One region of the Lactobacillus johnsonii genome, then DNA from elsewhere that is predicted to be linked to it. Evidence: predicted binding sites of a transcription regulator. Region 1 holds the regulator's gene; the other holds the start of a gene.

Evidence for each region. The regulator HrcA, encoded in region 1, represses chaperone genes, less so after heat shock. The targets are predictions, from matches to a motif close to TTAGCACTCNNNNNNNNNGAGTGCTAA.
Region 2: the regulator HrcA is predicted to act here: its motif matches at 2,580-2,606, upstream of clpP (ATP-dependent Clp endopeptidase proteolytic subunit ClpP).

What each region holds. Positions count from the first base shown of each region.
Region 1 is NZ_CP059055.1:809,337-813,561, forward strand. It holds gene abc-f (ribosomal protection-like ABC-F family protein) at 1-776, shown strand, start outside; gene H0I41_RS03795 (GyrI-like domain-containing protein) at 792-1,418, shown strand; gene hrcA (heat-inducible transcriptional repressor HrcA) at 1,560-2,618, shown strand; gene grpE (nucleotide exchange factor GrpE) at 2,630-3,208, shown strand; gene dnaK (molecular chaperone DnaK) at 3,226-4,225, shown strand, end outside.
Region 2 is NZ_CP059055.1:1,365,958-1,370,182, reverse strand. It holds gene H0I41_RS06550 (gluconeogenesis factor YvcK family protein) at 1-972, shown strand, start outside; gene whiA (DNA-binding protein WhiA) at 976-1,917, shown strand; gene clpP (ATP-dependent Clp endopeptidase proteolytic subunit ClpP) at 1,970-2,557, opposite strand; gene H0I41_RS06535 (APC family permease) at 2,699-4,147, opposite strand.

The sequences.
Region 1 (4,225 bases):
CAAGCGCTCATAAAAATGAAATCCATGCATTCATTAATAAGGGATTCTTTAGTCATAAAGCAGCTAAAATAATGAAAAGATCGAAGAATCTTGAAAGAAGAATGGATAAGAGTATTCAAGATAAAAAAGGCTTAATGACAAATATTGAGTCTATTCCTGAATTAGAAATGAACTTTCATCCCAACTATCATGGAACTCTATTAGAAGCGCAGCATTTAGATCTTACAGTCCAAAATAAGAAATTGTTTGAAGATTTAAATTTAACTATTAAAAATCATGGGATTGTAGCTATAGAAGGAAAAAATGGATCTGGAAAGTCTACATTTTTGAAAAATATTTTAAAACCAGATAAAAATGTGATTTCTCAAGGAAAGCTTGATATTGTTAATGGCTTAAAGATATCATATTTACCACAAAATTTTATTGAATATTCTGGTACTTTATCTCAGTTTGCAGAAAAAGAAAAAATATCTTATGAAAATCTATTAAATATTCTTAGAAAAATGGGTTTTCCGAGAGAAAGCTTTGCCACAAAAATTGAAGAAATGAGTATGGGGCAGCAAAAAAGAGTGGCGATTGCCAAATCATTGGTAGAAGAAGCAGATATATATTTATGGGATGAGCCAGCTAATTATTTAGATGTGTTTAACCAGGATCAGTTAATTAACATGTTAAGAAAAGAACAACCGGCAATGCTATTAATTGAACATGATAAGTATTTTATTAGTCAGGTTACAGATAAACGAATAAAATTAGGAGATGTAAAAGCTAAATAATTAAAGGAGAAAAAATTGGTATTTGACTATAAAAAAGAATATAAAGATTTATATTTTCCAAAAAAGAAACCTGAATTAATAACTATTCCTGAAATGAACTATCTAGCAGTTTCAGGAAGCGGGGATCCAAATAAAGAAGATGGAACATATAAAAATGCTCTAGAAATGCTGTATAGTGTCGCTTATACCATTAAAATGAGTAAAAAAGGAGAACACAAAATCCTAGGTTATTTTGATTTTGTTGTTCCACCTCTTGAAGGTCTCTGGTGGATGAGGGATGATTCAAAAATCGACTACTCTCATAAAGAAAACTTTTCTTGGATTTCAATGATTCGTTTACCCGACTTTGTTACTCCTAAAGAGTTGGATTGGGCAGTTAAAACTGCTAGTGAAAAGAAGAAAAAAGATTTCTCGAAAGTAAAATTTTTTAAATATAACGAAGGACTATGTGTCCAGCAAATGCATATTGGTAGTTATGATGACGAATCGACGACAATTGAAAATATGCATAAATTTGTTAAGTCAGAAAATTATCAAATTGATATAAAAAATCCACGCTATCATCATGAAATATATTTAAGTGATCCGCGAAGAACTAGAGTAGATCGTGTAAGAACTGTAATCAGACTACCGATTAAATAAATTTGAGCAAGTACTAAGTACTTGCTTTTTTTGTTAAAAATCAAATTGATTTAGCACTCTACTTGAACAATTGCTAAAGTATGGTATCATATAAATTGTTAGCACAGAAGAAAGAAGAGTGCTAATGATGGGGGCGAGAAAATGTTGACTGAACGGCAAGAACTTATTTTAAAGACTATTATTATGGACTTTACTCAGACACATGAGCCAGTAGGTTCCAAGACCGTGATGAATCAACTGCCTGTCAAGGTCTCCAGTGCAACGGTTCGAAATGAAATGGCGGTTCTGGAAGAGAAAGGGCTACTTGAAAAGACACACTCTTCAAGTGGACGAATTCCTTCTACTGCTGGCTATCGATACTATTTGGATCATTTAATTAATCCAGTAAAAATACCAACGTCTGTCTATAATCAAATTGTTTACCAGTTAGACCGACCCTTTCAACAAGTTAATGAAATTGTGCAGGAAGCTGCAAAGATTTTATCTGATTTGACTAACTATACAGCTTTTGCAGCAGGACCTGAAACCCATTCGGTAAAAGTTACGGGTTTTAGAATTGTTCCTCTATCTAGTCATCAAGTGATGGCCATTTTAGTCACTGATGATGGTAATGTAAAGAATCAAATTTATACTTTGCCTCATCACACTAACGGGGAAGAAATTGAAAAAGCTGTTCGATTGATTAATGATCAATTAGTTGGAAAATCACTTAGTTCAATTAATGAAGTATTACTCAAGCGAATTGCTGATCATCTTATTGCTCGAGGATCTGCACCGGAAATATTAGATCTCTTACAAGATGTCATTAAAGATGCGGCTAGTGAGCAAATGTATGTTGATGGTCAAATTAATCTTTTGAGTAATTATGAAAACGATGATTTAACCAAGATAAAATCACTGTATAAGTTAATTGATCAAAATGATGCACTTTCAAGTTTGATTGGTTTTAATCCTGAAGATGAACTGAAAAATGATTCTAGTTCTAAGGTTCAGGTTAAATTGGGTTCAGAATTACCATCCGATTTACTTGAAAATTACAGCTTATTAACTGCACAATATAGTGTTGGTAAATATGGTAAAGGAACAATTGCACTACTAGGGCCAACAAACATGCCATACTCGCAGATGATCGGATTACTCGAGTATTTTAGGAATGAACTAGCAAAGAAATTGTTAGATTATTATGGTAGATTTAAGTAAGGAGGTTAGCTGTGAGTAAAGAAGAGTTTCCGCATGAAAAAGATTTAAAGGACGAGGTGACCCCAGATAAGGCACCAAAAAAAGATCCAAAAGCAGCTCCGAAAGAGGAAGTTAAGGAAAATCCAGTAGAGAATTATGAAAAAGAAATTGCTGAATTAACTGCTAAAAATAAGGATCTTGAAGATAAATACTTACGTAGTGAAGCTGAGATTCAAAATATGCAAGTGCGCTATGCAAAAGAACGTGCTCAGTTAATAAAATATGAATCTCAAAGCTTGGCTAAAGAAGTTTTGCCTGCAATGGATAACTTAGAGCGAGCATTAGCTGTTAAAGCCGATGATGAAGCTGCTAAGCAACTTCAAAAGGGCGTTCAGATGACTCTTGATTCATTAGTTAAATCAATGAAAGATCAAGGAATTACTGAAATTAAAGCCGAGGGCGAAACTTTTGATCCTTCTCTTCATCAAGCTGTTCAAACTGTGGCAGCAGAAAATGATGAACAAAAAGATCGCGTAGTTAAAGTTTTACAAAAAGGATATCAATATAAAGATAGAACATTAAGACCAGCGATGGTTGTAGTGGCTCAATAAGAAAGGAAGTTCCATATATGTCAAAAGTTATTGGTATTGACTTAGGTACGACTAACTCTGCTGTTGCCGTACTTGAAGGTAAAGAACCTAAAATTATTACTAACCCAGAAGGTAACCGTACAACTCCTTCTGTAGTTGCTTTTAAAAATGGTGAAATTCAAGTTGGAGAAGTAGCTAAGCGTCAAGCAATCACTAACCCTAACACTATTGTTTCAATCAAGAGTCATATGGGTGAAGAAGGCTACAAAGTTAAAGTTGGAGATAAGGAATATACTCCACAAGAAATTTCAGCTTTTATTTTGCAATACATTAAGAAGTTTTCTGAAGACTATTTGGGTGAAAAGGTAACTGACGCAGTTATTACTGTTCCTGCTTATTTCAACGATGCACAACGTCAAGCTACTAAAGATGCTGGTAAAATTGCTGGCTTAAATGTTCAAAGAATTATCAATGAACCAACTGCTTCAGCTTTAGCATATGGTCTTGATAAAGATGAAAATGATGAAAAAGTATTAGTATACGACCTTGGTGGTGGTACTTTCGATGTTTCTATCTTGCAATTAGGTGATGGAGTCTTCCAAGTATTATCAACTAATGGTAATACTCACCTTGGTGGTGACGACTTTGACCAAAGAATTATGGATTGGTTAATCCAAAACTTTAAGGAAGAAAATGGTGTTGACTTATCTAACGATAAGATGGCACTACAACGTTTAAAGGATGCTGCAGAAAAGGCTAAGAAAGACTTATCTGGTGTTTCCTCAACTCACATTTCACTTCCATTCATTTCTGCTGGAGAGGCTGGTCCACTTCACCTTGAAGCTGATTTAACTCGTGCTAAGTTTGATGAATTAACTGATGATTTAGTTCAAAAGACTAAGGTAGCATTTGACAATGCTTTAAGTGATGCAGGTTTGACTGTAAATGATATTGATAAAGTTATTTTGAACGGTGGTTCAACTCGTATCCCTGCAGTTCAAAAGGCTGTTAAGGATTGGGCTGGAAAAGAACCTGACC
Region 2 (4,225 bases), 560 kb from region 1:
GGCGGAGGGACAGGTTTACCTGTTATTTTAAATGCTCTAAAGGAGCAAAACGCTGATATAACAGCTATTGTTACTGTGGCTGATGATGGCGGATCGTCCGGTGCAATTAGAGATTATATTAATGTAGTGCCACCAGGGGATATAAGAAATGTATTGGTTTCTTTATCTGATTTACCACAAGAAGAAAAAGATATTTTTCAATATCGATTTAATTCATCTGACTCATTTTTTGCAGGTCATGCAATTGGAAATCTAATTATTGCTGCCTTAGATGAAATGCAGGGAAATATTTTTGACGCTGTTCAATCCCTATCTAGAATGATGCGAATTGATGGAAGAATCTTTCCTGCTTCGAATGAGCCTTTGACTTTAAATGCGGAATTTGTCGATGGAACAACTGAATCAGGAGAAACAGAAATCACATCAAAAGACAAGAGGATTAAACGTGTCTGGGTTACCGATACTGACTCAGATGAAGAACCTAAAGCTGTGTTGCCAGTTTTAGCAGCTATTATGCAAGCAGACGCAGTAGTTTTAGGACCGGGTAGTTTATTTACATCGATTTTACCTAATTTGATGATTTCTAATTTAGGGGATGCTGTAAGACAAACTAAAGCTGAAGTAATTTATATTTGTAATATTATGACCCAGCAAGGTGAAACAGATCATTTTACAGCGGCTGAGCATGTGCAAGTTATTAATGACCACTTAGGAGGCCATTATATTAATACCGCTTTGGTTAACGGTGCTAAGATTGATATGACTAAATTTAACCCAGCCGATTATGATGCTTATCTTGAACCAGTACGGAATGATTTTGCCGGATTGAGGGCTCAAGATTGTCGAGTAATTACAGCTGACTTTATCGATCAACATAGTGGATTGGTTTTTCATGATGGAAAAAAAGTAGCTGATGAAATTTTGAATTTAGCTTTTGAAGCATATTGTCGAAGACAGAAGGAACAGGACTAGTTAATGGTTTCATACGCAAGTGATGTAAAAAAAGAACTTACAAGTCTGCCAGTTCATCCCGAACACGCTAAGGCAGAATTAGCAGCTTTTTTGCGAATGAACGGAGTACTTAGCCTGCACGATCATCAATTTAGTTTGGATATTACAACTGAAAATCCAGCGATTGCAAGGAGAATATTTTCTCTTATTAAGACTGCTTATGGAATTGAACCTCTATTAATTGTTTCTAAGAAGATGAAATTAAAGAAAAATTATCAGTATTTAGTTAGACTTCAAAAACAAGTTCATGAAATTCTAACCGACTTAGAAATTTTTGATAGTAATAATGGTCTTATTACGGGAATTCCTGAAAAGATTATGTCTTCGGAACAAAGAGCAATGTCCTATTTAAGAGGAGCTTTTTTAGCATCTGGAAGTGTAAATAATCCAGAAACTAGTCGCTATCATTTAGAGATTTATTCTCTTTATGAAGATCACAATCAAGATCTATTAAAGTTAATGAACAATTTCTTTTATTTAAATGCAAAAGAAACTAGGAGACGAAGTGGCTATATCGTCTATTTAAAAGAAGCAGAAAAAATTGGTGATTTTCTCCATATAGTTGGTGCAGTGAACGCAATGCTAGCTTTTGAAGATTTAAGAATTATGCGTGATATGCGTAATTCGGTGAATCGTTTAGTGAATTGCGATACAGCAAATCTAAAAAAGACTGCAAATGCAGCAGCTAAGCAAGTTGAAGATATTCAATTGATTGAAGAAAAATTTGGTTTAGAAAACTTACCTGAAAAATTGACTGTGCTAGCTCGTTTTAGGTTAACGCATCCAGAACTTTCTCTTAAGGAAGTTGCAGCACAAGTACCAGATGGTCCAATCTCAAAGTCAGGGGTTAACCATCGTTTTCAAAAAATTCGTGAAATAGCGAAGCAATTAAAAGAAGAAAATTAGATAAAAAAATAGAGCTCACATCGTGAGCTCTATTTTTGTCTGAATAAATAAACTAGTCTTTCTTTTGGTTTACCAAAATTTCATCGATTAAACCATAGTCTTTAGCTTCTTCAGCAGACAAGTAATTGTCGCGTTCAGTATCCTTAAGGATCTTATCAAGAGGTTGACCAGTGGTTTCATGTAAAATTTGGTTAAGTTTTTTACGACTCTTTAAAATTTCATTAGCTGCAATTTGAATGTCAGTTTGTTGACCTTGTGCACCACCTAACGGTTGGTGAATAAGAACTGTTGAGTTTGGTAATGCAAAACGTTTACCCTTAGTTCCACTAGTTAAAAGGATGGAAGCCATAGAAGCAGCCATACCAATGGCAATTGTAGATACGTCTGATTTGATAAAGTTCATTGTATCCATAATTGCTAATCCAGAGGTAATAACACCACCTGGAGAATTAATGTAAAGAGAAATATCTTTAGTGTTATCTTGTGCATCTAAGAATAAAAGTTGAGCAATGATGGAATTAGCCATTTGGTCATTAATTTCACCACTAAGCATAATGATTCTATCTTTTAATAATCTTGAATAAATGTCGTAAGCACGTTCACCACGTGCAGTTTGTTCAATAACTGTAGGTACGAGCATTAATTTTACCTCCTAAACAAAATTAGCACTCTAATAAGTACAGTGCTAATTAAATCACTTACTTTTAATCATGTCAACTGATCGAGCTTAATTTTATGTAGAAAAAATGACCGATATATTTTTTATATCGGCCATTTGTAATTAATCCATTAGTGGATTATTACCATCTTCTTTTTTCTTGATTGCTGGTAAAATCAATCCTAAAGCGATCAAGATAATTGGAGTAATAATATTAAGGAAAAGTGTAAATGGATCAGGAGAGTAAATTCCTAAAATACAACATGCAGCTGTTACAATGAAACACCAAATTCCGGCAGTATACGCAAGACCTTGATTTTTTGTCATTTGATAAGAAGTATCAAATTTTGTTTGATGTTTTCTAAGAGCAATATAAGCTGCAAATACCCATAAATAGCGCATTGGCATTGTAGTAGAATTTAACTTAACTAATTGTGCCATAACAGCTTGTGCATCTGGTAGTAAAGCTTGAGCTGCAATTAAACCACCGGAAAGGATAACGACCATCCAAATGCCGTTGATATATGCTCCATGTTTATTAACTTTAAGGAGTTTCTTAGGGATGAAGTTTTTAGCTTCTTTACTACCTAATAACATTCTAAGTGGAGCATCGATACTAATAACTAAGGTAGAAAATTGTCCAATAACGTTACACCATGAATAGATATACATAAACAAGCCACCAACATGGTAATATTCACCCAAACGCTGGAATGCCATATAAGCACCGTTTGAAATATATTCATTTAAATTATTGTTAACAATCTTAGGATCAAACATCAAAGCCATGGCAAATGTTCCTAAAATAGCAGAAATCATAACCATAATAGCAAGAGCCATCATTGCTTTCGGGAAGTTTTTTGAAGGGTCTTTAACTTTATTTACATAGGGAGATATTTTTTCACATCCACCAACGGCAAAAACTAGAATTGAAAGAGAAGTTAAATACTTAAGATTGAATGTTGGCATTAAACTTTTCCAATTAAAGTTAATTGAATAATATCCTGCGTGAGGGTTAATTGCTGGAGCAGCAAACATCATAATTATAAACAAAATAGACATGATAAACATTGATGATCCAGCAATAGTGGCTAAACTTTTAAGAACAGGAATTCCTTTACTAGTGACCCAGCAGAAAAATAGGAAAACAACTAAAGTAGCAAGTTGAGTCCAGGCCGTTGGGAGACCATCATACCATTTGGTATTTCCAAAAATTCCCCAAGCCATCGCTCTTAAGCCGCCGGTACCTTTACTGGAAATATAAACGACGTGACAAGCCCAATAGGTCCATCCGGCATAATATGCCCATTTTGCACCCATGGTCGCATTAACCCAAGATGAGACACCACCATTTGCATTTTTAAAGGTAGCGCCTAATTCTCCAACCATTAATGCATAGGGAACAAAATAGAGTAAAAACATTAGAACCCAGCTGAAAACGATCTTAGTACCATCGAAGTAAACATAACCATTTACAACATTGCCAAAGCCCCAAACAGTTGAAAATGCCATCATTGCCAGTGTAGGCCAAAGCATTTTTTTGGCATCAGACTTTTTTTCTTCTTCGATCATAAAATAACCTTTCTGTCTATGTACATAATTAATACCGATTTTAATTATAACGAAAATGCTTACAAATGATAGGCTATT